Regions from separate parts of the Thalassotalea sp. Y01 genome, predicted to be linked through region 1. Evidence: predicted binding sites of a transcription regulator. Region 1 holds the regulator's gene; each other region holds the start of a gene.
The links. Region 1 encodes LexA, which represses DNA repair genes until DNA is damaged. Its sites were predicted from a motif close to TACTGTATNNNNATACAGTA; they were not measured.
Positions count from the first base shown of each region.

Region 1 (7,873 bases):
GTCATTTGCTTCCATTAGGTATGCAAAATACTTTGCAATACATCTGGCTCAATCAAATGCTCTAGGGTTTCATCTAGGCTGGCCAATTTATCGGTTTTGATAAAGCTACCAGTATCATCGGTTTCAATATAACCATAATCACGTAAGGCATTAACCACGGCGGTTTGCGCCTTGCGATCGATAAACTCAGGTGCATTGATGTTATGCAACTTGGACATGCGCTCTGCCAACGTTGTGGCATCGCTTTCTAACGCTGAGCGAGCAATTGGTGACGAGCTATTGACGATATTCAAAACAATAGTGTAACGCTGTACCGTTTCACTGATGCACGATGACATTAGGTTAAGCATATGGCTGCTTTTGTTCTCGGCATTAATGCTCCAGTAACCCGCTTTACTTTGCTTAATCAATTGCTGCTGTTCAAAGTACTTAAGTATCGTCTCTGTTTGTTCAACAATGTCATCATGGCTATGCCATAAGAACAACTCAGCCTTAATTAGCTGCATTAATTGTTCTACTTTAGTGTCAATTTCTTCGGTGGTTAATTTGTCGTAGGTGTTTAATAAACGACAGACCACTGACGGCAACATATAGGTGTGCAAGATATTGTTACGGTAATAACTCATCTCTAAACAAGCTTGATCAGTTAACGAGATTAATTGCCCCATTTTATCGTCAGTCACATCAACTTTATTAAGGCTGATAACCGAGTCGACTAACTCTTTACCGGATTCATGCGGAATATACACTTCCTTACTGAAAGGTGCGGCTTTTTGCACCTCAATAAAGAAATCTAGTTGCGCTTCTAACTCTTTACGCGTGAGCGCTTTGTTCTCAGACGTTAATAAAATAAGCGCCGTTAAGGTTACCGAATTCAATGCCGCGGCTTTGTTAATTTCGGTCATGACTTGATCTGCTAAGCCATTTACCGTTGGTGTTAACCATTTTGGTTTAGGCGGGTCGATAGGATCGATGCTTTCTTTCCATTCCGGCACATTGCTGTCTAAGTAATCATTGATACTGATCGGCTCACCAAAGTTGACGTAACCTTTACCATAGTTACGCAACTTGCGAATCGCTTTAATAATACCGAATATCGACTCTTTCTGTTTGCCGCTGCCTTTCAGTTCCTTGTGGTAACTGGCAACTTCCATAACGTGCTCATAACCAAGATAAACAGGCACCAAGGTTAATGGACGTTCGATGCCTTTAAGCATACTTTGCACCGTCATCGCGATCATACCGGTTTTTGGTTGCAGTAAACGACCGGTGCGGCTGCGACCACCTTCGGTGTAGTACTTAACGGGGTAACCAAGGGTAAACAGTAAGCCTAAATATTCACGAAAAATCGTTGAATATAAGCGGTTGCCACGAAAACTACGACGAATAAAGAATGCCCCCGCTTTACGGAAAATAGGCCCTGCTGGCCAAAAGTTAAGATTGATACCCGCGGCGATTCGCGGTGTAGCGACTGCCTGATGATAGATTACATAGGTCAGTAATAAGTAATCCATATGTGAGCGATGACACGGTACATAAATGATTTCATGGCCGGCTTGTGATAACTCACGCAAACGGTCGCCATTTTTCACTTCGATACCGTTGTATAAACGATTCCATAACCAGGTCAAAACACGGTCACCAAGTCGTATGGTTACCGGACGATAATCCGCGGCGATTTCTTTCATCATTCCGCGCGCCTGTTTTTTGATCTCTTCTTCGCTCTTACCTTTGGATTTTGCTTCCTCTTTAATCAAACGCTTGATCGCCGGATTGGCAAACAAGGCGGTAAACTTTTGGTGCAAATCCATTAAACGTGGGCCGGTCGTCGCCACCGATTGGCGATGAAAATGAATACGCGCCATGCGTATCAATTTTCGTGCGGCGATGTCGTCACTGCCTTGCGTATCGACCACTTGACGTAATGATACGGGCTCGCTAAAACGCACTAAGGCATCACGCCCCAAAAACAAAACGATAAAGAACTTACGTAAAAAGTTAGGAGAGGTCTCATCGGCAATCATGTCGCTGACATTGACTTTGGCTTTGCCCGGTTTACGTCCCCACAACAAGTTCGCTGGAATAAGCTTAGCGTTGCGCTCATGATCTTTTTGATGCGCCTTAAGTAACGCCGACCCTGAACTCATAGCGCGCGTTTTTCCAGGTTTCATCCAAGGAAAAATAGAGCTTGGTTTTTCCAAACAAATGCAACGATCCATTTGTTGGCCATCTACGACAACGCTTTCTAATGGATCAGGCATGTTTAGTGACTTACAGGCCATTTGCAATGCCAATAAGTCACTCGCCGATTGATGACGGACAATATAAAACACGTCTTTGTTGTCGCCCAACTCGAACGTTTCAGCGTTATCAGGAATTACCTTACACTTAACCAACAAGCGTACAGGTAAAGACAATAAAAAATAGAACAAGGCTCTCATTTTGTATTTAAAATCCTTGGCGGATTAATCACTTAAAAATTTGCGGCAATTCTACCATTATTATCGATGCTGTTGCTACATTCGCCACTATTTGAGCACAAATATCGCTAAAAAGACTGCAATATAGCGAATTAAAACGTGCGTGAAGCAACACAATTGCGACTCACTAGAGAAAAGCCAATCACTACATCGGCCAAAATCAGCAAATGCTTGCGAGTTATTAAACGCCAGTATTGGGCAATCCCAACAGCAGCAAAAACGCCCCCTTCCTTATTAGCACAAATAGCGAAAGTTCCGCCGCCAAATGTAAAGCAACGTAAAGTTTTAAGCTGCTTCGTAAAGTACTGTAAATACACGTTACCCAAGTGAACAATTTGTTAATACCGTTATCTATTTTGGGTGTTGCCATATCGACAATATGGCTTGTTCGTTTTTTAATTTAATAGGGTAGGAACCATGAATTTACATAATAAGACACTCTCTTTAAACACCATAAAACCTGTGCTTTGCGCCAGTGTATTCGCCAGTTTATTGACCGCGTGCAGTTCAGACGATGAACAGAGCGATTCTGACAATGCCTTTGTGCAGTTTTACAACGCCTCAAACAACGCACCTAGCATTTACTTTACCGTCGATGAAAACCTCGACGAAGATGACGATGACGACGATTTCGAAATCACCTTTTCACCGTTAGCATTTGCTGATGCAAACAACCGTTACGAGCTCGAAGCTGACGACTATTATGTGGAGCTTGCTTGGCAAGATGATGCTGATAGCAGCAGTCGCGAAGATCTACAAATCATCTATCAACAAAACCATAAATTCAGTAAAGACAGCATTCAATTTTTTGCCCTAACAGGTGACGTACAAGCGCCGCAAGTGATGTCCTTTGATATTCCAGTCATTGATGATGATAACGACAATGACGAAGAGCTGTTTAATATCCGCCTGCTCAACTTACATGAAGCAATGCAAGATATTGATGTCTACATGTCGAAAACCGATGAAACCTTTAATGAGGCGATTGCGCTTGAACAACTTAATTACGGGGTCATCAGTGATAATCAAAAACACGATCAAGACGATTATACCTTTTATATTACCCAAGCTGGCAGTGACCAAGTGTTATTTCAATCGACCCAAGCGCCTATGCAATACACCTCGCAATATATCGTCGTGGTACGACAAAACCAAGGTGCAGGCTCTTCGCCGTTTGCCATCGACATGATTTCAAAATACGACTTTATGACATTACAAAGTGAAGGGGATGATTCAAAACTGCGACTGTTCAACAGCATTACAGAGCACGATTTATTACCTGATTATGACCATTCTATAGATGCCACCTTACGTTCAATTAAGGAAACCATTGCTATCGACAACATCAGTTTTGGTCAATACAGTGACACCTATATTGTCAGCCAAGGCGACTACAGCATTGATTTGCTCAGCTCGTCGCAACAACACCCCTTGCTATCCAATCATTTGTTGACCCTAGCTGAAAACGAAGAGAAAACCATCTTCTTTTACCTCAGCGAAGAAAACGTTGATCATGATGGCGACGGCGATGTGGATGAAGATGGCGATGGACTGGTCGATGAAGTTGAAATAAAAATCAATTCATTAGCGGTTAAAACCAGCCAAAGTAACAGTATTTATAGTCACAAAATTGAAATCATAAACCTTGTTGAAGATGACAATTTCAATAGCGTCAGTGTCTACTTTGTGCAAAATGATGAGTTGATCGAAACTTCAACTAATTATCGCCATATCAGTTACGCAAACGCCAGTAATATCGAGCTGTTAAACAATACCTACACAGTATATGCCGTTGCCAAGCGCGACAGCAGCGAGATACTGCTCGCCTCACAAGCAATTAACTTAGACGAGTCCAGCCAAGCCATGTTCTTGTTACTGCAACAAAATGAGCAATCGGCTAGCGGCTACGACATGACATTTGCAAACCAAAAAGAAAGCAACTAACCACACACATTGCTGCCACTCTAGAGAGTTGGATCACGGTAGTTTGTCGTGACTTTTTTGCAGATAACCAGTCATAGCTCGGTGGTAGCAATGTATTAAGTGATCTTCTGGCAACGAATTACCGTAAGAACTCCATCACTATCAACGTCAAAATAAACAGAGGAACACTATGATGAATACGGTAATGAGTTCATTAACAAAAACCATTGCAACACTATCTGTTGCGACTTTTTTAAGTGCATCGGCTTACGCAGCAAAACCCAAGTGGGCGGAAAAATCCGATGTAAGTATCGTCGATTTTGCTGTTGCCGCGTCTGGCGAACCATTTGATTTTGACAGCAATGGCGAAGATTTTGACGTATTAGTCGCCGCGCTGATCGCAACCGGCACCGTCGCCGCGTTCGATGGCAGCGATTTGACCGTATTTGCGCCTAATGACAACGCCTTCTACATGCTCACCAACACCACCAATGATGCCGATGCGTTTAATGCCGCTGTGAGTTTACTGGGCGCTGATGGCGTTGCTGATGTATTGAAATACCATGTTACCGAAGGCGTGCGCAATTCACGCTCTGTGACCCGTGCGAAAATGGTTGAGATGCTTGATGGCAACAGCATTTATTACGACGATGGCCTGATTATTGCCGAAAAATCAGAAGCGAAGATCATCAGCGAAGATAATCGCTTATCAGATGGCATGGTGCATATCATCGATACAGTATTAGAACCTTAATCACAACCGTACCTGAACAACATAATGCTCGTTTAAACGCCCTTAATGAGGGCGTTTTTTATGTGCAAAAAAATATCTAGGTTAGTTTTGTCGATTCAATACGGATTCATGCTTTAAGTATTAGCTGGCGCTTGAAACACAGGGTCAACACTCAAGAAACGACCAAGGTTATAGTCATACACCCGTCCGTTCATATGAATCAATTCAGCGTCATCCACTAAAACCATCATATCTAGAATCAAAAAAAAGCGAATTTATTTCATAATTTATTTGCGTTGGAACGAATTTAGTTTTGAACTGGAACCTACACATATCTTGTAAAACAATAATTTATTGGTTGCGATTCTTATCAAGCTGTATATACTGACAGTTACTGTACAGATAAACAGGCTGTAAAAATATCATGCGAGCATTGACTGCCAGACAACAACAAATCTTTGATTTGATAAAAGAAAAAATAAACGAAACCGGCATGCCACCGACACGAGCGGAAATTGCCAACTTTTTTGGTTTTAAATCAGCAAATGCTGCGGAAGAGCATTTAAAAGCGCTGGCCAAAAAGGGCTTTATTGAAATGCTACCGGGCACCTCCCGTGGTATCAAATTAGCCGAAGAGCATGTTGAAGAAGAAGGCTTGCCATTAATTGGTCGAGTTGCGGCAGGTGAACCTATTCTTGCCCAAGAGCACGTTGAAGACAGATACAAGATCGATGGTAGTTTGTTTCACCCTGCTGCCGATTACTTATTGCGCGTTAATGGCGATAGCATGAAAGACATCGGTATTCTCGATGGAGATTTGCTGGCTGTGCACCAATCGACAGACATTCATAACGGTCAGGTTGTGGTGGCACGAGTAGAGGATGACGTCACCGTCAAACGCTATAAACGAGAAGGTAACGTTGTCTATTTACACGCTGAAAACGAAGCATTCTCGCCGATTGTTGTCGATTTAACCAATACACCTTTTAATATTGAAGGAATCGCCGTCGGTGTGGTTCGCAATGCTGACTGGATGTAGCCCAGCAAAACTGTACAAACTTTAAGCAGCCAAATATCCTCTAGAAAGCGCCCAAGTTAGGGCGTTTTTTGTATCATAAAAAAACCTCCATCGCCTTGTCTTGTCTATAACCCATTAAAACACAAGAGTATTTACTCTAGTCCCATTTGTAATCTGGATTGTAAAAAAGATTTACAAATTTCTAACAAAGCGCTTTACCTTGTATAAAAATTAGGTAATTCTAGAGCATGAAATAAACAAAAACAGGCCGATTGTTTGCCACCTGGTGACACCAGCCGATTACAACAATAAGAGAATACGCTAAATCTACCACGTCAAAACTAAACGTAGATTTGCAGTACGTAAATGGCCGAGTTAATCATTTAACCGGTATAAAACAATAACAATAATTTACGGAAATTTGCGACATCGAATGAAGATGTATCTTGTCCCTTTTTCTGTATTTTCTTTGGCTTAGCAAGCAGAAGGAGATGTCGAGTGAAAAGACGTAACCTGGGTTGGCTGTTGTTGGCAAGTACGTTTGCCAGTTCAGCTTGGGCAGAATCGCAATTGAATTTGACTAAAGGTGTGACGGATGTCAGCCAAAATGTCTATGATTTGCATATGTTGGTTCTATGGATTTGTACCGTCATTGGTATCGTAGTATTCGGTGCTATGTTCTGGTCCATGATCTTCCACCGTAAATCGAAAGGCGTAAAGCCAGCCGATTTTCATGAAAGCACTAAAGTAGAAATACTTTGGACCGCTATTCCTATTCTTATTCTGATTGGTATGGCATGGCCAGCAACCACGGCCTTGATTGATATGGAGGATAACTCCAATTCCGACATAACCATTCAGGTCACCGGTTCCCAATGGAAGTGGCATTACAAATATTTTGATCAAGGCATCGAATATTACAGTGTGCTGTCTACCCCACGCGAACAATTTGATAATCGCGAAGGTGACGGTGAAGCAAAAGGTGAAAACTACTTACTTGAAGTAGATAAGCCTTTAGTAATTCCGGTTAACCGTAAAGTACGCTTTCTAATTACCTCAGATGACGTAATTCACTCTTGGTGGGTTCCAGCGTTTGCCGTCAAGCAAGACGCAAACCCGGGCTTTATCAATGAAGCTTGGACCAATGTCAATGAGCCAGGTATTTACCGTGGCCGTTGTGCCGAGCTATGTGGTAAAGACCACGGCTACATGCCAATCGTTGTCGATGTGCGCAGTGAAGAAGACTATGAGCTTTGGATCAACGAACAGAAGATTGCCATGACCAAAGCCAAGCAAGCAGAAGCTGCCTCGCTTAATGCTGAAATGTCTATGGACGATTTGATGACATTGGGTGAAACAACCTATACCGCGCACTGTGCCGCTTGTCACCAACCAAATGGTCAAGGCCTACCGCCTGCATTCCCTGCACTCGCAGGTTCAGGTATCGCTGTGGATGCTGAAAAAATGGCTGAACACATCAGTGTGGTATTCAATGGTCGTGCTGGAACCGGTATGCAAGGTTACGGCAAGCAACTTAGCTTGAAAGAGATAGCTGCTGTTGTTACCTATGAGCGTAATGCTTGGGGCAATAATATGGGTCAAACCGTACAAGCCAAAGACGTTCAAGAAATTGGTCAAGGTGTAAGTGGCGCCAGTACTGAACCGGTTGCACCAGATGGCGCAAGCGACAGTGCAGCAACCACACCTGAAGCAGAACCT
Region 1 is NZ_JABBXG010000004.1:94,984-102,856, forward strand. Features, by position in the region: gene plsB (glycerol-3-phosphate 1-O-acyltransferase PlsB) at 15-2,441, opposite strand; gene HII16_RS06985 (hypothetical protein) at 2,898-4,424, shown strand; gene HII16_RS06990 (fasciclin domain-containing protein) at 4,594-5,157, shown strand; gene lexA (transcriptional repressor LexA) at 5,561-6,175, shown strand; gene coxB (cytochrome c oxidase subunit II) at 6,653-7,873, shown strand, end outside.

Region 2 (7,873 bases), on a different contig from region 1:
AACCATTATTGATAGAGTTTAATTACATGGATAAATTCCAACACGCCATGGATTGGTTCGAAGACTATGGGGTCTGGGTGGTGTTCTTAGCGGGCTTTTCACCAATACCTTATAAGGTGTTCACGTTAAGTGCTGGCTTTTTACAAATGATGTTTTTACCCTTTCTTCTTGCGTCGGCGATAGGCCGAGGAATGCGCTTTTATTTGGTCGCAGGACTGATTAAAGCAGGCGGTGAAAAAATGGAAGCGAAACTTAGAAACAGCGTCGATATTATCGGTTGGGCTGTGGTCTTTGCAGCAATAGCGTTATATTTTATACTGAGATAATTACCAATAAAAACTGTTAACTAACTGAATAAAAATAAATATTTTTATGAATTGGCGGGAACGAAAAAACAACTCTTACACTGTTGCAGTGATGATAACCGTGATCATGGCGTTATCGGCGTGCGCGGAAAGAACACGCCCAGCACCAGTCGTAAACCTAGAAACAAACAGCAGTTCACGCCAGGCTCAAACTCCGATCCAAGATAAGACATACAAGGTTAAAAAAGGCGAAACCTTATATTCTATCGCCTTTCGCGCGGGGACCGATGTGCGCACTTTGGCGCAATATAATAACCTTAAGCCGCCATATCAAATCTATCCAAATCAAACTTTACATTTGATAGCGCAAGCCAGTATAAATAACGGCTCGACAAACGCCAGTAAATCAATCGTTAAAACTGTGCAAAAAAACAGCAAGAAAACTGTTGCAAATGATAAGGCCGAGGAGTATGGTGAGGTTAAGGGTGGGAAATTCACTGCGGTGAAAGTTCCATCATTAAAGCAAAAAGTGAATCGTTGGATATGGCCTGTTAAAGGGCCTGTAATTTCAAACTTTTCAAGTGCCGAAAAAGGAAATCAAGGCATCGATATAGCAGGTAAGAAGGGGCAACCCGTCAAAGCTGCAGCCGATGGTTTGATAGTCTATTCTGGCAGTGCGTTACGCGGTTATGGCAACCTGATAATCATCAAACATAATGATGACTATCTCAGTGCTTACGCTCACAATGATGAGTTACTGGTAAAAGAACAAGAAACAGTAAAAGCAGGAAGTGTGATCGCGAGAATGGGCAATACTGGTACAGATCGTACTATGTTGCACTTCGAAATTAGATTTAGGGGCAAATCGGTAAATCCAATGCGTTATTTACCGAAATAATCGTTAATAAGTTAATAAAAAAAGAGGCACGAGTGAACGTTTAATAATAATTCCGAGGATATTGGGAGATGTCGATGGATAATGCAAGAAGTACTACAGGCGCTGCAGTTGCAGAAGCAACTAAGACTACTGAAAAGAAAATCAGCAGCGAAGACACAGCATCAAATTTAGATGCAACTCAGATGTATTTGAGCGAGATAGGTTTTTCTCCGCTACTAAGTGCAGAAGAAGAGGTTTTCTTCTCCAGAAAAGCACTTAAAGGCTGTGAAGCATCCCGAGCTCGAATGATTGAAAGTAATCTCCGACTAGTCGTAAAAATTGCACGACGATATAACAATCGCGGTTTACCATTATTAGACTTAATCGAAGAAGGAAACTTGGGCCTTATTCGCGCAGTCGAAAAATTCGACCCAGAGCGCGGCTTCCGTTTCTCTACCTACGCAACCTGGTGGATCCGTCAAACCATTGAACGGGCCATTATGAATCAAACCCGAACCATTCGCTTACCTATCCATGTGGTTAAAGAGCTAAACGTATATTTACGTGCTGCCCGCGAATTGGTGCAACAGTTAGATCATGAGCCAACCGCCGAAGAAATTGCCAGTAAATTAGAAGTACCTGTTGCTGATGTCAGCAAGATGCTCAAGCTAAATGAGCGTATCACGTCAGTTGATACACCGTTTGGTGGCGAATCAGACAAAGCATTGTTAGATGTTATTGCCGACGAGAAGAGCCAAGGCCCTGAATCTGATTTGCAAGACTCAGATATTCGTCAAAATATTGTACATTGGTTGAATGAACTAAATTCTAAGCAACGTGAAGTATTAGCTCGTCGTTTCGGTTTACTTGGCTATGAGCCGGCAACATTAGAAGATGTTGGTCATGAGATTGGCCTAACCCGTGAACGCGTTCGTCAAATTCAGGTAGAAGCATTAAAACGCTTACGTGATATCTTATCTGCGCAAAACTTGTCTATCGAGTCATTGTTTCAGCAGTAAGCTCAAGCACACTAGATTGAACAAAAAAGAGCCGCCAGTTTATTGAACTGGCGGCTCTTTCTTTTGCAGCTTATAGTCGCTATCTGGCTATAACGATTTTTTTAATTGATACAGTAAATCAAGTGCTTGTCTGGGGCTCAAATTATCGATATCTAGGCTGTCTAGCTGCTCAATGATGGGATGTGCCTCATTAAACATATCGGCCTGCATCGCATCGCTTGGCGCTTGTGACAATATTGTTGGTTTTGCCTGGCTTTCTAGCTCACCTAAACGCTGCTTCGCGCGAGTTATGACGACTTTAGGTACACCGGCCAATTGCGCAACTTGCAAACCAAAACTTTTCGACGCTGCCCCTTCTTGCACTGCATGCATAAAGACAATAGAGTCGCCGTGCTCAATGGCATCTAAATGCACATTAGCAAGATTATCCATTTGCTCGGCCAATTCGGTTAATTCAAAATAATGACTGGCAAATAAGGTAAACGCTTTTGAGTTTAAAGCCAGATATTCGGCACAAGCCCAGGCTAACGATAAGCCATCGTAGGTGGATGTACCACGGCCTATCTCATCGAGCAGTACCAATGACTTATCCGATGCATTATTCAAAATATTGGCTGTCTCGGTCATTTCGACCATAAAGGTTGAACGGCCACTTGCCAGATCATCTGAGGCGCCAATACGGGTAAAGATGCGATCTACTATGCCTATGGTCGCGCTGTCGGCAGGGACAAAGCAGCCAACATGAGCTAGCAGGGTGATCAATGCGGTTTGTCGCATATAGGTTGATTTACCGCCCATATTTGGACCGGTAATGATCAACATTCGACGCTCGTTATTTAACTCCACAGGATTGGCGATAAAGGCGTCTTTACTGACTTGCTCAACCACTGGATGACGGCCAGCATTAATGTGTATGCCGGATTCATTGGTCAATGTTGGCTTTTGATAATTTAATGTTTGCGACCGTTCAGCAAAGGTATTTAGCACATCGAGTGTGGCGACCGATTGCGCACATGTCTGCAATTGTTCGATATGATCTGCGATAAGATCAAACAACTCATCATAGAGGCGCTTTTCTAAGGCCAAATAACGACTTTGCGCGGTTAAAACCTTCTCTTCGTGCGATTTTAACTCTTGGGTAATAAAGCGTTCGTTATTCTTTAAGGTTTGCCGGCGAATATAATGATCGGGCACATCTTGTGATTGGTTGCGGCTGATCTCAATATAAAAACCATGAACTTTATTGTAGCCAACCTTCAAGGTAGAGATACCGGTTTGCTCTCGCTCTTTGGCTTCTAATTGCTCAAGAAACTCGCTAGCGCCTTTGCTTAAACCGCGTAATTCGTCTAACTCGCTGTGATAACCTTCGGCAATCACCCCGCCGTCTCGTATTAATACCGGTGGGTTATCGATAATCGCTTCGCTCAACAATTGCTGAACATAGTCTATCGGTGTGACTTGCTCTGATAATCGCTGCATCAATGTAGATTGGCAAAGGCCGCTCAATTCATTGAGCTCGGGTAATAAGGTCAGTGCATTGCGCAATCGAGCAAAGTCTCGTGGGCGTGCACTGCGCAAGGCGATGCGTGAGACAATACGTTCGATATCGCCCATACCCTTAATGACATCAAATAAGTCTTCTTGGACATCGTTATCTAGGATGCTACTAATGGCGTCTTGACGTTGCGCTAAGGTATCGATATCGCGTAATGGAAAATGGAGCCAGCGTTTTAGTAGACGCGAGCCCATAGCCGAGGCGCTTTTATCAAGTACCGATGCCAAAGTGTTATCGACCGTACCTGATAGGTTGACGGTTAATTCAAGGTTTTTACGAGTTGCTGCGTCAAGAATAACGCCTTGTGAATAGGCTTCGGCTTTGATACTGCGAATATGTGGCAGCGCTGAACGTTGAGTATCTTTAACGTACTGTAATAAACAGCCTGCAGCACACAACCCAAGCGGGTAATCGTCAACACCATAGCCTGATAATGCCGTTGTTGAAAACTGCTCATTTAGCACTTTTTTAGCCGTTGCTAAATCGTATTCCCAATCTGGTCGGCGTCGACTGCCTTTGATTTGTTCAATGAGTGCTTGTTGACTAAATGATTCTGGATACAGCAACTCGGCTGGGTTCAATCGCTGCAATTCCGCCTGTAATTGTTCTTCTGTATTGGGTTCACAGATAACAAAGCGACCTGAGCTCATATCCAAGTAAGCAACACCAAAGCTATCTTTATGCTCAAATACCGAGACCAATAGATTATCATGCTTGTCTTCAAGCAAAGCCTCATCTGAAATAGTACCAGGGGTGATAATGCGCACGACTTTACGTTCGACCGGGCCTTTGCTGGTTGCTGGATCGCCTATTTGCTCACAGATAGCAACGGACTCGCCCAATTGCACTAATTTCGCTAAATAACCTTCTACCGCATGATAAGGGACACCGGCCATGGGGATGGCATTGCCGCCGGATTTACCACGTGCGGTCAGCGAGATATCAAGTAAGTCTGCGGCTTTTTTAGCGTCATCATAAAATAACTCGTAGAAGTCACCCATACGATAAAATAGCAGAATATGTTTAAATTCAGATTTTATGGTCAAATACTGCCGCATCATCGGCGTCGGATTGGTATTTTTTAAGAGATCGTCTGTCATTTATTAGCTTATTTTTATTGGCTTGGCCCTAAATTGTTAATGCCGGCAAAGGCTTAGGAATCGTGCTACGGGGCCGAGAAATATCTAGTGAAATTGGTAATCTAAAGATGTTAAAATAATCTACAGTAAAGCGCAAAGTTGTTTTGCTCTACAACGCATAAGCTTTGCCAAGTAAAACTACTGTATAAATACTGAATCCCACTGTTGTAAACACTGTTTCAAATCGTCTTTTAGTACTTTTTGCGAAACTAGAGTGTATTTTTTATCATTATATTTCAATGTTTTAGGCTGTATATTGAACGATTTAAAGAAAAAGGTGTTGATACTGTACGATTATACAGTATACTATTTCTCAACTACTGGATAAATTATAAAAATTACTGGAGACAACAATGGATGCGAATAAAGAAAAGGCGTTAGCCGCAGCATTAGGCCAAATCGAACGTCAATTCGGTAAAGGTTCAATCATGAAATTAGGTGAGAACCGCAGCATGGACGTTGAAACAGTATCGACTGGTTCATTATCGTTAGACGTCGCATTAGGCGCTGGCGGTTTACCTATGGGTCGTATCATTGAAATCTACGGTCCAGAATCAAGTGGTAAAACCACATTAACGTTAGAAGTTATTGCTGAAGCACAGCGCAACGGCAAAGTCTGTGCGTTTGTTGATGCTGAGCACGCACTAGACCCTATTTACGCTGAAAAGCTTGGTGTTAATATCGATAACTTACTTGTTTCGCAACCAGATACGGGTGAACAAGCGCTAGAGATATGTGACATGCTGACTCGTTCAGGCGCGGTTGACGTTATCGTAGTTGACTCGGTAGCGGCGTTAACACCAAAAGCAGAAATCGAAGGTGATATGGGTGATAGCCACATGGGTTTACAAGCTCGTATGTTGTCACAAGCTATGCGTAAACTTACCGGTAACTTGAAACAATCAAACACCATGATGATTTTCATTAACCAAATCCGTATGAAAATTGGTGTGATGTTCGGTAATCCAGAAACTACGACCGGTGGTAACGCACTTAAATTCTACGCGTCAGTACGTTTAGATATTCGTCGTATTGGTGCGGTAAAAGAGGGTGACCAAATTACCGGTAATGAAACGCGTGTTAAGGTTGTTAAAAATAAAATTGCACCACCATTCAAACAAGCTGAGTTCCAAATCATGTACGGTGAAGGTATCAACAACATTGGTGAGTTGATTGACTTAGGCGTACAACATAAGCTGGTTGAAAAAGCCGGTGCTTGGTATAGCTGTAATGGTGAGCGTATTGGTCAAGGTAAAGCCAATGCATGTAAATTTTTGAAAGAAAACACCGCAATGGCAAAAGATCTTGATGCCAAACTACGAGCGATGTTGTTAACGACAGTTAAGGACAGCGAAGAAGAAGCCGTTGAAGTTGAATAACATTCACGCTTAATCTTAAAGATAAAAAAACCGCTCTTTTGAGCGGTTTTTTTGTCTTATTATATAGTGGTGTAGTGATTAACCACCAATGTGTTGATTAAGAAAGTCGATGACTTTTTTGTTTGCTTTAACACGATTAGATTCGATTCTAAAACCATGGTATTCATCATCCACAAACAAGGTTTCCACCTTACGATCCATATCTTCTAATCGACTGGCTAAATCTTCAGCATGCTCGATTGGTGTGCGATCGTCCTCAGAGCCATGAATTAATAGCACCGGTGTTTTCAGTTTGTCTAAATTGTAATATGGCGATTGGCTACGCAATGTTTTTTCATCATCACTGATCGCTTCATTTAGATAGTCGGCACCATAGGCTGAGTCTGGAATGTCACCGCGATCGTAAGCCGCTTCTAGTTCAAATATACCAGCTGCTGCAATAGAACACTTATACAAGTCTGGTTCCACTATAGAGCTTTGTAGTGCCGAGTAAGCGCCAAAACTCCAACCGTAGATACATAGTTTGTTGGCATCTGCGATACCGCTATTTACAGCCCATTTTGTGGCATCAATGATGTCATATTGAATCTCGGTGCCCCATTTTTTATCACCCATGTGCATGAATTTTTCACCGAAACCGTCTGAGCCTCTAAAGTTAACTTGTAATACGGCAAAACCATTAGAAGTTAAGGTTTGTACGTGAGAATCATAGCCCCAATAGTCTCGTGCTCTTGGGCCACCGTGTGGCATAACGACCAATGGTAAGTTCTTGCCGTCAGTATTATTCGGTAAGCTAATATAGCCTAATAATTCAACACCATCTCTTGCTTTAAACCTAAACGGCTCCATTGCCGATAGTTCTTTTGACTCTAACCACTCATAGCTCTTGAACAAAAATTTCGCTTTGTTTTCAACCGTATCGTATAAATAGAAGGTACCAGGATTTCTATCACCGTGTGTTAAAACAACCACGGTTGAACCGTCTTGTGTGGTACTTGTGATATCAACAGAGTCACCTTTAAAAGACTTATAAAGAATTTGATGAACGTTGGCTAATGGTACTTTTTTAGTAAACATTAGGTAATTTGAATAATCTTCATCAATTTTAATGCCGTAAGGTACGCGGTCTCTGTCATAAAGCATACGGCTTATAACGGCGGTCTCACTTTTAAAAACCTTACTAGATTTTTTCTTTTTAAAGTTATACGAGTACAGGGTACCGTTGTCGCCATCATCAAAGTGGGTGTAGTAAAGTTTGTTATTGTCTGCGCTAAAACCGTAGACGTCGACTTTGTCTTCGGCAAAATTCACATCGATATCAAATGGGAAATCGCCCCATTCACCGCCAGGTTCACGGTAATATAGCAAAATATCGTCATATCCGACCGTGCCTTTTGCAAAACGTACTTCATTATTGTGATCAAGCCAGAATCTATTACCACGACCTGGTGATTTTATAATGCGTTTTTGCGCACCGGTATAAACGTTAAGACGAACTAACTCTGGTGCACGTTGTTCTTGATGACTTGCTCTTAGCCAAGGGCGAACCATAATTAAGATGTTATCGTCGTCGCCATCTAGGGTATCAACGACCGTGCC
Region 2 is NZ_JABBXG010000012.1:14,094-21,966, reverse strand. Features, by position in the region: gene HII16_RS15030 (YqaA family protein) at 1-326, shown strand, start outside; gene HII16_RS15025 (peptidoglycan DD-metalloendopeptidase family protein) at 373-1,203, shown strand; gene rpoS (RNA polymerase sigma factor RpoS) at 1,278-2,201, shown strand; gene mutS (DNA mismatch repair protein MutS) at 2,289-4,856, opposite strand; gene recA (recombinase RecA) at 5,249-6,274, shown strand; gene HII16_RS15005 (prolyl oligopeptidase family serine peptidase) at 6,353-7,873, opposite strand, start outside.
Region 2: the regulator LexA is predicted to act here: its motif matches at 5,180-5,199, upstream of recA (recombinase RecA).

Region 3 (7,873 bases), on a different contig from region 1:
GCCAATGTGCCACCTGGCTTATAACTGATTTTTCCTGCTTCTAAGTTAGACCAAATATGAACACCAAATACGACGTCAACGTCAGGTTTTTTCATTACCCCTTGTTTAACCATCAATTCGGCACCGCCTTCTTCACCTGCGGGCGCACCTTCCTCTGCAGGTTGAAAGATAAACTTCACTTTACCGGTTAGTAATTCTTTATGCTGACTAAGCATTTTTGCCGTGCCTAATAGCATTGCTATATGGGTATCATGGCCACAAGCATGCATAACCGGTACTTGCTGGCCGTTGTACTCGCCTACCGCTTTGGAAGCAAAAGGTAAACCGGATATTTCTTTTACTGGCAGACCATCTATGTCAGCGCGTAAAGCTACGACCGGGCCAGGTTTACCTGAATCTAATACAGCGACAACACCAGTATGGGCGATTCCGGTTTGCACCTCTAAACCTAATTGCTTTAACTCGTCGGCGATTCGCTTGGCTGTTTCAAACTCTCGGTTTGACAACTCCGGATGCTGGTGGAAATGGCGGCGCCATTCAATTACGTCCTGCTCGACACTTGTTGCCATCGTTTGTGGCGACAGATCTTTGGCAACGCTGCTTGTTATAGCGCAGTTAAAGGCTACAAAACAGCTTGCGGCTAACGCGGTTTTTCGAAAATAAGACATAAATCTCCCTAATAGGTGTTATTGCTATGTAACTGAGAGTAGAGAAGATTTAGGGAAATGAAAAGAACAATTTAGGAAATGTGGCAGATGAGCAGTCTAATAAGTGGGATTTATAAATCCCACTCATCTTCGTCAAGCAACTCTTTAAGTCGCTTCTTTTCAAGTAACTCATCGATACGGCGTCGGGTTTTTGCTGTATCTGGGTTACCCGCATCATTTTCTGTGTTTGACGAAACCTCATCAGTAAAATCCATATCACCGTTGGTTAAATCGACATCATTAATGATTTTATTTCGAGACATTACTACATCCTCAATAATTTCGTTTGACCGTTATTTGTGAAAAATAGGCAAAAACAAATCGTACGTCAAACAAAATTTGCGATTTTTAAATCAAATGCATAAAAAAACGTCATCCCTTTGTTTATAGGCTGTTCAGGCCTGCTTCTTGCTTGATGTTTGCGAGTAAATACACAGTGAATTTATGGTTTTGACTTACTTTGCGGAAAGGGCGGTGTTTAAGTTTATGGGAGACATCGTTATCTTTATTAGGTAAGTTATTGAACAATAACCATGTTTGATAATTTTTAAGGTGTTTGTCGAATACAACGACAGACTTACTTGGTTTATAGCACGTTAACAGATGAGATAATGACGTCATGCAACGCAAGAATATTATAATTACCGGCGCCAGTTCTGGTATCGGCGAAGAGTTGGCCAAACAGTTTGCGCAAATGGGGCGAAATCTGGTGCTATGTGCCAGACGCACCGAACGATTGCAAGCGCTAGCGAGCGAGCTTGAGCAGCACTATCCAGCCATTACGGTGTTGGTTTTTGCTCTGGATGTAAACCAAGATGAGCAAGTGTTTACAGTATTTAAACAGGCAAAACAGCAGCTTGGCAGTATTGATAGGGTGATAGTTAATGCCGGTATTGGCAAAGGAGCATCCATAGGCACCGGCTATTATGCGCAAAATAAGCTGACTGCGGTAACCAACTTTGTCGCTGCGTTATGCCAATGTGAAGCCGCTATGGAGATTTTCAGAGAGCAAAATAGTGGTCATTTGGTCACCATATCATCGGTAAGTTCACAACGAGGTTTTCGTCGCTCGATGACTGTCTATGCTGCAACGAAAGCAGGGTTGGCGTCATTGACGGAAGGCATTCGAATTGATACCTTGGGCAGCCCTATTAAGGTGTCAACCATACATCCTGGCTATATTAAAACAGAAATTACCGATACCGATAAAAATCCCCCGTTTTTGGTTGACGTCACATCTGGTTGTAACAAGGTCATCGCTGCTATTGAAGCGGAAAAAAACATTGCCTTTGTACCGGGGTGGCCATGGGCTGTGATGCGTTATATTTTACCTCTATTGCCATTATCGATAATGCGCCGATTGAGCTAGAGTGTGCTTTTAAGTGCGTGGGATGTGTAAAGATTAACGCCCTGACTCAAAAACATCGAGCCAGAGCGTTGGGGGGAAGCAAGGTCCAGGGTGACAGATCAGTCCTCGCTGTTTATGGGCTTAAAAATTTACCGCATAAACGTTTGCCAAATCGGTAATTTCACTACCGCCTAGGCGTTCTTGCAGATGACTGGCGGTGTTATATGCACCGGCATTTTCTGCAAAGTTAACAATATTTTCGCCATTACATACCACTTTTGCTGCAACGGTTTTCTCTTTTAGATGATAACCTTTAATAGTGCGACGCATATCGCCAAGGTCGTCAGCTTGCGCAGATTTACATACTTGAATTAGTGCATTTTCAAGATAAGGATCCATGCCCGCGGTTGCATTCATTGTAAAACCCATGCTGGTTGCCATTACTGCTGCTAAAGTTAGTGCTTTCATCGTTGTTCTCCACATTCTCATTAAGTATTCTGTAACAGTGTTGTTGTCGTTTGCTGTTAATCTAATAGTGACGCATTTTGCGAGAAAAGTTGTTAATGCAGAATGTGTGAATGTAACAACTTTGCCGGGCCTTTATTTACCGTTAATTTGGACAAATTCAGTTAAAATCACGAGGTTAGAAGAGTTCATCAAATGTTAAAGATGTGTTAACAGAAACATTTTTTTACATCGGTGCATAAAAACACGATTAAATTGTATATTTAGTCAAGGTGAGTTGCGGGTTTTGTGCGATGAGTGAAAAAGGAAAAAAAATTTTTTCTGGCGAGTCATAAAAAAAGCTGTTAAATTACTGGATAAATATACACTACCTGAAACAATTTACATTAAATGCACGGAAAATACTGGCATTATATTGCCAATATTTACGTCATACACTGGGTAATAAGGAAAGACTATGGCTGTTGAAAGTCGCTTTGTAGTGGTTCGAAATGGGGTGGAGGTTGAAACGTTTATGGACAAAAAGGCTGCCGATGAGTACGACAAGATGCTCGACATGGCCGATAATTTGTCGGCGTTACTCGATCAATCTTCGTTAGCACTTGAAGAGCAAATGATTGAAGATGTCAGTATCTTCCTCGCGAAAAATCGCGAACAAGTATTGATTTCACTATTGGCAAAAAAACCTAAACCGGCGGCGGAACCTGTTGTTGAAAAGCAACCCGCGACCAGTAAAACAAAACCTGCCGCAAAGAAAACTGCGGCAAAATCGAAAGCTAAATCTGCCTAATGGCGTCAATTGATTATCAACTGGTGCGCAGTAGTCGGCGCAAGACCATCAGCTTGCAAGTTAAGCATGGTCAAGTACGAGTGCTTGCTCCGGAATTTGTTAATGAGCAATACATTGCCGAGTTGGTTGTCAAAAAGCGTGCCTGGTTACAGCAAAAAATCGCTTTGCAGCAGCAAAGCAGTGAGACTGTCGAGCGCCAGTATCAACATGGCGAGGTGTTTTACTATCTAGGTAAGCCTTATCGTTTGTCGGTTGTTGTTGCCAGTAAAAATAGCGTGTCGATTGAAGCGGAACACATAGTCGTTGCGGTTAAAGTGGCTAACGATGACCCTGCAATGATAGCCAATGCCGTGAAAAAGCAACTGCACGCATGGTATAAACAACAAGCAATGTCGATATTGTTAGCGCGCAGCGAACAATGGCAGCAAGACACAAAGTTAAAGGCAAAGTGTAGCACTGTACGTTATTTTAAGTCTCGTTGGGGCAGTTGTGACAGTAAAGGCCATGTCAAACTAAACTGGTTATTGGTCATGGCGCCAGACTGGGTTATCGATTACGTTATCATCCACGAGCTTTGCCATCTTAAACACATGAACCATTCTGCCGAATTTTGGGCAATGGTCTCGTCATTTTATGGTAACCACAAAGTCGCCAAAACATGGCTAACGCAACATCAATCTCACCTCTACTGGATAAACTAGTCGAATATTTATCGACTATTGTTTATTTATTCTGCAATTTGTTGTCCTACATGTAATTTTTCATTGTTAATTTCTTGTGATTAATGGCTTGACAGCGGCGAACCGCTGGTGCAGAGTGAAAGCATGAGAATATTTATGCACCTGACCAACATTACAATTACCACCACCATTGGTACCCCAATGGAGGTCAGTGGCTAGCGTGTAAATAAAACGTTCAAACATAAAAGCCCGTGACCTGCAAAGTTCACGGGCTTTTGTTTTTAAAGCAAAAATTATTTGCCACACTTGTTAATAACAATGGCTAATTCGAGGAAAACAATATGAGAGTGATAAAATTCGGCGGTTCTTCCCTTGCCAATGCAGACCGTTTTAATACGGTTTGCGAAATCATCGAAGCGAAAAGCCAGCATTCACCGGTTGCGGTTGTTGTCTCAGCACCAAAAGGCGTTACCAATCATTTGGTAGCGATGACGCAAAACCTAGATGATAGCAACACTCTCGAACAACAAATTGACCATTTGCAAAAAACGGTAAACGCGATTTTTGATGATTTAGATAATGGCCAGCGGGCGTTTAATCGTCATCACGCTGACCAATCTCTAGCTCGCAGTCTCGGCCAGTTAAAACGTTGGATGCAGGGTTCAGCGATGTTGAATCATTGTCCAGATCATATTCGTGCTTGTGTGATCAGTCTTGGTGAACGTTTAAGCGTCGCTATCCTCGAAGCGTTGCTTAATACCGAACAACAAACCATTGCGGTATTAGAGCCAGAGCAATTTTTAAAAACTAATGAATCGTCACTCGATGCGGTTGCCGATTTGGTGTTAGCACGCCAACAATTTGTTGATAAATACAATCAACTACCGCGTATCAGCGTAATGCCAGGTTTTATCGGCGTAGCCCCATCTGGAAAATTGACCACCCTAGGTCGTAATGGATCGGATTATTCTGCAGCGGTATTGAGTGTTTGCGTCAATGCGGAATGCTGTGAAATCTGGACTGACGTCGACGGTGTCTTTAATGCCGACCCGCGCTTAATTAAAGAAGCGAGCTTATTAGAGCACTTGTCATATCAAGAAGCGATGGAGCTTTCTTATTTTGGTGCCAAGGTATTGCATCCTAAAACCATTGGCCCGATTGCTCAATATCACATCCCATGTTTGATTAAAAACACGTTGAACGTTGATGCCAAGGGTACCTTGATTTCCAATGAAGACAAGGGTGAAAAGCAGGTTAAAGCCATTTCAAACCTTGATGAGCTAACCATGATCAACGTCTCTGGTCCAGGCATGAAAGGCATGGTTGGTATGGCGAGCCGAGTATTTGCTTGCATGAGCCGAGAAAATATCTCAATGGTAATGATCAGCCAATCGTCTTCAGAATACTGTATTAGTTTTTGTGTTTATTCTGCCGATGCTTATCGAGCTCAGCAAAGCCTGCAGCAAGAGTTTGAACTTGAATTACTTAATCAATTGCTTGAACCAATCGATATGCAATCGCATTTGTCTATTGTCTCCTTAGTCGGTGATGGTATGCATCATCAGCGTGGCGTAGCCGGCAAGTTGTTTAGTTCGTTGGCGCAAGCGCGAGTTAACGTTATCGCTATTGCTCAGGACTCATCAGAGCGCAGTATTTCAGTAGTCATCGAACAACGCAAATGTACTGAAGCACTGAAAGTATGTCATCAAAACTTCTTTTCAAGCAGACAAACTATTGATGCTTTTGTTGTCGGTTGCGGGGTTGTTGGCAGTGAATTGTTAGCGCAAATTTCACGTCAGCAGGCGTCATTAAAACAACAAGGTATTGAACTGAACGTATACGGAATTGCCAATTCAAAAGGCATGGCGTTTGATGCACAAGGTATCCCTATGGATAACTGGCAATCGGCGTTAACAGGCGAACAAAAAACGCTGAGTGTCGATACCGTTAAGCATTTTGCCCGCAGTCATCATTTGATTAATCCGGTACTGGTTGATTGCACCTCGGATGCGGAGCTGGCGCTTAATTACGCCGATTATCTTGCTGAGGGCTTTCATGTTGTAACGCCAAATAAAAAGGCTAATACCGACAGCTGGCAGTACTATCGCCAAATTCGTGAAAATGCGCGTAAAACCAATCGTCTGTTTTTATATGAAACCAATGTTGGTGCTGGTTTGCCGGTAATTGATACGTTGCAAAACCTTTTTAAAGCCGGTGATAATTTACAGCAATTTGACGGTGTTTTATCAGGCTCATTATCGTATATTTTTGGTAAGCTAGATGAAGGCATGAGCTTGTCGCAAGCAACCGAAATCGCCAAACAAAACGGCTTCACCGAACCCGATCCTCGTGATGACTTAAGTGGTATGGACGTCGCTCGTAAATTATTGATCATGGCACGCGAAGCCGGTATGGCTCTGGAGCTGGACAACATCAAGGTCGAGTCGGTATTGCCAGACAACTTTGACTCAACTGGCTCGGTCGATGATTTTATGCAGCGTTTGCCTGAGCTGGACAGCTATTTTCAAGATAAAGTTGAAAGTGCCAAAGAGCAGGGCAAAGTGCTGCGCTATGTTGGTAAAATCAGTAACGGTGAATGTCAGGTGGCCATTGAAGCCGTTGATAGCAGCCACCCACTATACGCGATTAAAGACGGTGAAAATGCCTTATCGATTTTAAGTCGTTATTATCAACCGATTCCACTGGTACTAAGAGGCTATGGTGCTGGCGCTGAAGTTACTGCGGCAGGTGTATTCGCCGATATGCTGCGCACTCAAGCTTGGAAGCAGGAGTTGTAATGACAGTAAAAGTTTATGCACCAGCGTCAATCGGTAACGTCAGTGTCGGATTTGATGTGCTTGGCATGGCAGTCACCCCATTATCGGGGGAATTGCTTGGTGATGTGGTCAGTATTGAGGCCTCAGCCACAGGTGAAAATCAACTTGAGGTGGTCGGTGATTTCGCCGATAAATTGCCGACAAACTATCAAGATAATATTGTTTATCATTGTCTACAGTTATTTGAAAATACGTTGGCAGATGTAGGTAAACAGGCATCTCCTGTGGCGATGCAACTTAACAAGAGTATGCCGGTTGGCAGTGGCTTAGGTTCGAGTGCTTGTTCCGTTGTTGCGGCATTAGTTGCACTTAATGAGTATTATCAAAAGCCATTTGATGACAGTAAATTACTCACCATGATGGGACAAATGGAAGCGCAAATCAGTGGCAGCTTGCATTACGATAATGTCGCACCGTGTTTTCTCGGTGGCTTGCAACTTATGGTCAGTGATGACCGCGTTATCACTCGAACCTTACCCGAGTTGGCCGACATCTATTGGGTTATGGCCTACCCTGGTATCGAGGTGTCGACTCGTGCTTCAAGAGAAGTGCTACCTTTGCAATATAGCAGGCAGACATTGATCCAATACGGACAAAATCTCGCTAGCTTTATTGATGCCTGTCATCGCCAGGATAACAAACAGGCATTGTCGTATATTAACGATGTTGTTGCTGAACCCTATCGACTAGAGTTGATTCCCAGATGTCAGCAAGCAAAACAATATGTATTAGAAAATGGTGCCGCCGCGGCTGGTATTTCCGGATCAGGACCGACATTGTTTGTCGCCTGCGAAGATTTATCTAAAGCGCAGCAATTAGCACAATATTTAACAGACAACTATCTGCAATCTGATGCAGGTTTTGTTCACATTTGCCTTGCGGATCAGCAAGGTGCCCGAGTGATTTAAGGGGACAGTATGCAGTATTATAATTTAAAACATCCACAGCAAAGATTGTCGTTTGCCGATGCCGTCCGTCAAGGCTTGGGTCAGGATCAAGGTTTGTTTTTTCCTAAAGATTTGCCGCGTTATGACAATATCGATGAG
Region 3 is NZ_JABBXG010000001.1:641,152-649,024, reverse strand. Features, by position in the region: gene HII16_RS02685 (amidohydrolase) at 1-569, opposite strand, end outside; gene HII16_RS02680 (hypothetical protein) at 779-970, opposite strand; gene HII16_RS02675 (SDR family oxidoreductase) at 1,327-2,076, shown strand; gene HII16_RS02670 (DUF3718 domain-containing protein) at 2,197-2,523, opposite strand; gene HII16_RS02665 (YebG family protein) at 2,978-3,310, shown strand; gene HII16_RS02660 (SprT family zinc-dependent metalloprotease) at 3,310-4,011, shown strand; gene thrA (bifunctional aspartate kinase/homoserine dehydrogenase I) at 4,332-6,788, shown strand; gene thrB (homoserine kinase) at 6,788-7,735, shown strand; gene thrC (threonine synthase) at 7,745-7,873, shown strand, end outside.
Region 3: the regulator LexA is predicted to act here: its motif matches at 2,871-2,890, upstream of HII16_RS02665 (YebG family protein).

Region 4 (7,873 bases), on a different contig from region 1:
GCGCATAGCGCGGTGAGTACCATCAACGACTTCCTGCGATGAAGCGCCTGGGTTTTTACGAATGCGGGCAAACTCTTTAAACCCGGCAACAAATAGACTTTCTAGGCCGACAAAATGGCCTCGAGAATTAATTTCTTTATATAACTTACTTAGGTCGGCGCCTGACCAGAATTTATCTTCAAATGATTGGGCATGAAGTTTGGCATTATTTAATACTTTTGAACGCTGAATGATCATGGTCCATGAAGCAATAGAGAAACCCAGTAAGGTCAACATAACTGCTTTTACGAGTAAACTGGCTTGCAAAAATAAATCAAAAAACGATAGTTCAGCGTGCACTGGTTAATGCTCCTAATATGACTTGAGGAATTGGGCAAGGTCGGGCTTTTTCTAAATTCACACTGGCAACTAACACAGAGATACTGCATAACAGTACACCGTCTTGGTTGTGTATATCTTGCTTAAATTGCAAACTTGCCTTTTTTAAATTCGAAATTGTTGTTGTTATGGTTAGTAAGTCATCCAGTTTTGCAGATGCTTTGTTATCCATTTCTACTTTTCTGACCACGAAGCCAAGTTTTTGTTCAAGAAAAAAAGATTGGTTAATACCCAAGGCTCGTAACCATTCTGTGCGCGCACGTTCAGCAAACTTTAAATAGTTTGCATAATAAACTATGCCACCGGCATCGGTGTCTTCGTAATAAACTCGGAGCTGATAGGTAAAATTATTATTTTTATCCATGAATGGTTCTTTGAGTGGCTACCACAACTATAAGGCCCTATCTTACGTCATATCTGGCCTTGGCCTCAAGTGCAGGCGGTTATTTTTTGCAGAAATTATAAGCAACATAGCAAAAAAATTGGCGAAAAAATGCGAAGGCAAGAATTAACGCAAATTTTTATTATCCATAACAGGTCATTTTGGGTGACCAACAACGTTAATAAATATTTAACATTTACGCTTTATACGCATACATCACGGCAACAATTGCATATTTAGTCATTTCTTTCACCTCACTTATGTCGCATTAGTTTTTTTTATGCGAAAACCAAAAAAATCTTGTTTGTTGCTAAAAAAAAATCTCTATAGAATGCACGCATCTCAGAAACATCTCTTGTTATTTATTGTTCCTGGATTTATTTAACTTCCTACTATCAACTCTTATTGTTGTGCCCACTTGAATTCAAGTGGGCTTTTTTTTTGCCAAATAAACAATTAATCAGTAAGTTATAAGCAATGCTTTCAACTTAATATGCTCATGCAACTTACCGATATAGCCGTTTTAGAACATGCCAATACCTTATTAAGCAATAATCACAGCTTTTGGTTGTGCACGATTACTAATACTTATGGTTCAGCGCCCCGCCCTATAGGCTCACTATTTATCACTGACGGTGTACAACGGTTTGGTTCCATATCTGGTGGCTGCCTAGAAGACGCATTTGTTGATATGCTAAATGACGACTATTTTAACAAATGTAATCAAGTCTTTGTTTACGGCGAACATGGCCAACAAGCCGCCAGTTATGCTGAATTGCCGTGTGGTGGACGGATCCAATTGCTTATTGAATACATCGATGCCAACCAAATTGAGCGTGATTACTTTCAACAATGGTTAGACTTAGCACATGACCAGCGCCCCTATCAAAGAACGGTACACTTAGATTCTCAATCACGGCAACTGTGCGCTATCGATTCTAATGCTCCGCCTTTGCACAGTATTGAACAGATTGGCGATGAAATTAAACTGCATTATCAGGAGATATTTCAGTTATTGTTAATTGGTATAGGCTTGGTTAGCGAACAAATCGCTCGCCTCGGGTTATTAAGTGGTTTTGACGTCAAGGTGTGTGACATGCGCAAAGAACTCAGCAACACCTGGCAGTTCGACAAGAAACACGGTGGTGTAGATATTACCTGGATGTCCCCAGACGACTTTGTCAGTCAATACACTACGTCCAATAGTGCCGTACTGGCCTTAGCCCACGATCCAAGATTAGATGATGTCGCATTGATGACGGTATTTGAAAGCAAAGCATTTTATATCGGAGCTATGGGTTCAGTGCGCACCACAGAGAAACGCTTAGAACGATTAAAGCGTATATGCGGTTTTAATGACCAGCAATTAAGCCGACTTAATGCGCCAATTGGTTTGCACATCGGCAGTAAAACACCGGTAGAAATTGCCATTGCGACGATGGCTGATATTATTCGTGTGCGACATGGTGTAAGTAAACAAGAGTTATGATGACAGACATGCCAGAGCAACATGTTGCGATCATTTTAGCCGCCGGTTATTCCAGACGATTTGGCGCAGATAAACGATTTAGTGGTGAACCACCACTGTTGTTGCAAACACTGGCAACAGTAAAATGCCACTTTGACATTGTCTATTTAGTGCATCGTCATGAGGATGCAAAACTTATTGATTTAATAGACGATAAGGCAATTCAATTAATCTCAGCACCGGCGGTCGATATAGGTTTGGGAAGCAGTCTAGCTGCGGCGATGTTGCGCATCACTCAGCAACCGGCGGTTGGTTGGGTATGGGTGTTTCTCGCGGATATGCCAGACATTAATGGGCAAAGCGTTATTTTATTAAAACAGGCTGTGTTGCCTGAGCATATCATTCGGCCAACCTATCAGGCACAACATGGTCACCCAGTGGGGTTTTCTAAACCGTATTTTCAGCAGTTGACTAAGCTATGTGGAGATAGTGGCGCAGCACATATTATAAAAGCCAATAGCGCAAAGTTGATCACTGTGGAAGTCGACGATAAGGGCACCATAACCGACTATGATCACCCTGAGCAACTCTCAAAATAAGTATCTAAACAAGCTTAATAAAAGAGTCGCTTAACAAGTTTTTCGCTAACGTGTAAAAACCAATTAGCGTTCCGGCATATCAAGACCAAAATGCAAATACGCCTTGGACGTAACAATACGACCTCTTGGGGTGCGTTGCAAAAAGCCTTGTTGAATCAAGAAAGGTTCAATAACGTCTTCAATGGTTTCTCGTTCTTCACCAATTGCCGCAGCGATATTATCGAGCCCTACCGGTCCACCATCAAATTTCTCCATAATGGCCAGCAATAACTTGCGATCCATTAAATCAAAACCTTCCGAGTCAACCTCAAGCATATTTAACGCTCTAGCTGAAACGTCTTGATTGGCAACACCATCGGCTTTGACTTCGGCATAATCACGCACACGACGTAACAATCGGTTCGCAATTCGAGGGGTGCCGCGAGAGCGTTTGGCAACTTCTAATGCACCATCGTCATCCATTTCTACATTTAAGAAATGCGCGCTACGGGAAATGATGTGCTTTAAGTCACTTACTTTATAAAATTCTAAACGCTGCACGATACCAAAACGGTCTCGCAATGGCGACGTTAATGCGCCGGCACGGGTTGTCGCGCCAATCAATGTAAACGGTGGCAAATCAAGTTTAATCGAACGTGCTGCCGGACCTTCACCAATCATGATGTCGAGTTGATAATCTTCCATCGCTGGATAAAGAATTTCTTCCACCATTGGGCTTAAACGGTGAATTTCATCAATAAAAAGAACATCGTTCTCTTCAAGGTTGGTTAACAATGCCGCTAAGTCACCGGCCTTTTCTAATACCGGGCCCGAGGTGGTACGTATATTAACGCCCATTTCATTGGCAACAATATTGGCAAGCGTTGTTTTACCTAAGCCTGGAGGCCCAAAGATCAGCAAATGATCAAGCGGCTCTTCGCGCTTTTTCGCTGCTTGAATAAAGATTTCCATCTGCTCTTTTACATGGTCTTGGCCGGTGTAATCGGCAAGCATTTTCGGGCGTATTGCCCTATCGATGGTTTCTTCTTCTTTACTTAATGTAGGTTGTATTAAACGATCCGCTTCAATCATAATTCTTTAACTTATAACATCGATTTCAAGGCATCACGAATAAGTTCTTCCGAACTCATTTCTTGCTGATATACCGCTGTAACCGCTTTATCTGCCTGCGCCGCTTTGTAGCCCAATGACACCAATGCGGTAATGGCATCTTCTTTCGCTGTTGTTACTGTCGTAATAGCCACTTCGCCGTCCACCATATCTAGACTAATGGCATCGGTGACCGGTGTGTCAATATCGAGTCCCCAGTCTTTTAATTTATCGCGCATTTCAATTAATAGGCGCTCTGCGGTTTTCTTACCTACCCCAGGAATTTTTACTATGGTGGTGACGTCATCAAGATTTACGCAATGAACAAACTGATTTGCCGACATGTTAGATAATATAGCTAACGCCAACTTTGGCCCGACGCCATTGACCTTAATCAGTAAACGAAAAAGCTTACGCTCTGTTTGATTGGCAAAACCATATAATTGCTGCGCGTCTTCGCGAACCGCAAAATGGGTATAGATAATCGCTTCTTGACCGAGCTGAGGTAAATGATAAAAGCTGGTCATTGGTAAGGTGACTTCATAACCAACGCCGGCACATTCCAATAATATTTCCGGTGCCTGTTTATCAACAAGCAAGCCGCGCAATCTTCCTATCACTTTGTATCCTGATGTTATTCTTTATTGCTATGGGTCATACAGTAACACTGTATAAATATATAGTAAACTATTTTCCCTATTCGGCAAGTCTATACAGACCTGCGTTTTCGAAAACTATCGCAATCGTCCGCGTACGGTTTTCTTTGCCTGACCGGCCATCTTTATTAAAGAGTCATAACTATGGGCGTGACAAATAGCGACCGCTAAGGCGTCAGCAGCGTCCGCTTGTGGTATCGACGGTAACTTCAATATAGAGGTAACCATATGTTGGACTTGTTCTTTTTTAGCCGCACCTGTGCCAACAACGGCTTGTTTAATTTGTCTTGCGGAGTATTCGGCAACATCAAGTTCAGCATTAGTTGCCGCAACGATAGCGGCTCCACGCGCCTGGCCTAATTTCAAAGCGCCGGCAGGATTCAAGCCCATAAAGACTTGCTCAATGGCAAACATATCTGGCTTAAACTGGGTAATGAGCTCACTCACCCCCGCAAAAATGACTTGCAAACGCGACGCGATATCATCGCCGGCAGACAAGGTTTTGATGCAACCGCTGCCAAGGTATTGAAACTTACGGCCCTGTTTATAGATCACACCGTATCCGGTGATGCGAGAACCGGGGTCGATGCCAAGAATGATGCTCATACTGTTATTATTTTACCGATGAATGACGACGGTTAGAGTTAGCATAAACGCAAATTGGTGTGATGCCAACCAATGTATCGCAGCATTAAGTGCTGCGGTTGACCGCGACTTATGCTCGAACATAAAAAAGCCTCGAATGCTCGAGGCTTATTAACTCGCTTTAGTGACTAAAGGTTACTGCTCTGCTTTAGGCTCAACAACAGATGCGATACCCAGTTCTTTCAACTGCTCTGGGTTTGCTTGACCTGGTGCGTTAGTCAATGGACACGCCGCGGTTGTTGTTTTAGGGAACGCCATAACGTCGCGAATTGATGTCGCACCCGTCATTAGCATAACCAAACGATCCAGACCGAATGCCAAACCGGCATGTGGCGGCGTACCGTAGCGTAACGCTTCTAATAAGAAACCAAATTTCTCTTGCGCTTCTTCATCAGAGATGCCCAAAATTCTAAATACCGCAGCTTGCATTTCTTGGTTATGGATACGTACTGAACCACCACCTAATTCGACACCGTTTAGAACCATGTCGTACGCATTAGATAGCGCGCCAATTGGGTTTGCTTCTAGCTCTTGTGCGGTTAATTTGGTTGGTGCAGTAAATGGGTGGTGCAATGCATGCAAGTGACCATCGGCCTCTTCAAACATTGGGAAATCAACGACCCATAGTGGCTTCCATTCATCGCTAACGATGCCAAGGTCTTCACCAAGCTTCAAACGCAATGCGCCAAGCGCCTCCGTTACGACGGTGTAGTCATCGGCACCAAAGAAAATGACGTCACCAGATTTTGCATTGGTACGTTCAAGTAGCGCCGCTACTGCGGTTTCAGGCAAGAACTTTAAGATTGGCGACTGGATGCCGTCCATGCCAGCATCGATGTCATTAACCTTCATCCAAGCCAAACCTTTGGCACCATAAATACCGACAAACTTGCCGTATTCATCGATGTTTTTACGAGAGAACGTCGCTGCCGCACCTGGCACACAAATTACCGCCACGCGGCCTTTAGGATCATTTGCAGGGCCATTGAATACTTTAAATTCAACGTCTTTCAAAATATCCGCAACATCAATCATCTCTAATGGGTTACGCAAATCAGGCTTATCTGAACCAAAACGGGTCATCGCTTCTTGGTAACTCATGTGCGGGAATGTGCCCAGATCAACATTTAATAAGTCTTTGAACAATTCGCTGATCATGGTTTCAGTTACTTGCATGACTTGGTCGGCGGTCATGAATGATGTTTCGATATCGATTTGGGTAAATTCAGGCTGACGGTCAGCACGCAAATCTTCATCACGGAAACATTTTACGATTTGGTAATAACGCTCTTGACCAGACATCATAAGCAATTGTTTAAACAGCTGTGGCGATTGCGGTAAGGCAAAGAAATTACCCTTGTGCGTGCGGCTTGGTACAAGGTAATCACGCGCACCTTCAGGTGTTGCGGCGGTTAAGATTGGTGTTTCAATATCCATGAAACCTTGGCTTTCCAATGAACGACGCACGGCTGATGTAACTTGGGCACGAAAACGTAAACGCTCAGTCATTTCTGGGCGGCGAAGATCTAAGTAACGATATTTCAAACGATTCTCTTCGCTGTTTTCTTGGTTAAAGTCGATTGGCAATGGCGCTGCTTTGTTAAGGATATTAAGCTCTAAACCTAATACCTCAATCGCACCTGTTGCCATATCTTTGTTTACTTGCGACTCAGGACGAGCGCGAACTTTACCTTTAACTTGTACGCAAAATTCATTACGTAACGTGTTCGCCACTTCCAAAACTTCTGGCAAATCCGGATCGAAAACTACTTGTACAATACCTTCACGGTCTCGCATATCAAGAAAGATTACCGCGCCCAAATCACGACGACGATTAACCCAACCACATAATGTAACTTCTTCACCGATGTGAGACTCATTAACCTCACCACAAAATACGCTACGCATTATAATTTATCCTGCTCATGTCTATTACTGGTCTGATCCTTTGCAGTGTTATTATTACACTGCTTTGCTAAGCCTTTTCTCAAGCTCAGCTCCTCGCGTATAACGCCATAAGGAACAAGACAAAAATCAAAGGCGGATATTATAGCGAATAGCGGTGCAATGTCACCTATTGGCTCGATATTTTACGAGAATAAATCGACACAACGTGCTTGCTGTTAAGCCACAAATATAAAAATTCAGGCTTTTTGGGTCGCAAAGCTGATAAAACGAATAAAAAGACGTCGTTAATACTCGTTTAAGCTTTTGTTTATCTGGTATAATTTGCCTAGGCTCAATAAAAGATTGCGATATCATCCGTGTGGTTTCATGCAAAGTGTATAGCGCAGCCAATCAATTAAAGATTCAACAAACAGTTAATGACAGATAAACAGACCGATATAATTTATTCAAAGCCGCAAGCAAAGGTAGGCGATTTCCGTTTCGATGCACAGGTCGTTGAAGTATTCCCGGATATGATCAAACGATCTGTTCCTGGCTACTCAAACATCATTGAAACCATAGGCCAGCTGAGTAAGCGCTACGCACAGAGCAACAGTAACATATATGATTTAGGCTGTTCTCTTGGTGCCGCAAGTTTAGTGATGCGTCAAAACATAGATGCCAACAACTGTAAAATTATCGCCATCGATAGCTCAAAAGATATGGTGCAGCGCTGTCAAATGCACGTTAATGCTTTTAAAGCAGCAAC
Region 4 is NZ_JABBXG010000006.1:112,458-120,330, forward strand. Features, by position in the region: gene tolQ (protein TolQ) at 1-339, opposite strand, end outside; gene ybgC (tol-pal system-associated acyl-CoA thioesterase) at 329-742, opposite strand; gene HII16_RS10495 (XdhC family protein) at 1,254-2,249, shown strand; gene HII16_RS10500 (nucleotidyltransferase family protein) at 2,246-2,827, shown strand; gene ruvB (Holliday junction branch migration DNA helicase RuvB) at 2,891-3,898, opposite strand; gene ruvA (Holliday junction branch migration protein RuvA) at 3,910-4,536, opposite strand; gene ruvC (crossover junction endodeoxyribonuclease RuvC) at 4,651-5,178, opposite strand; gene aspS (aspartate--tRNA ligase) at 5,353-7,125, opposite strand; gene cmoA (carboxy-S-adenosyl-L-methionine synthase CmoA) at 7,542-7,873, shown strand, end outside.
Region 4: the regulator LexA is predicted to act here: its motif matches at 4,582-4,601, upstream of ruvA (Holliday junction branch migration protein RuvA).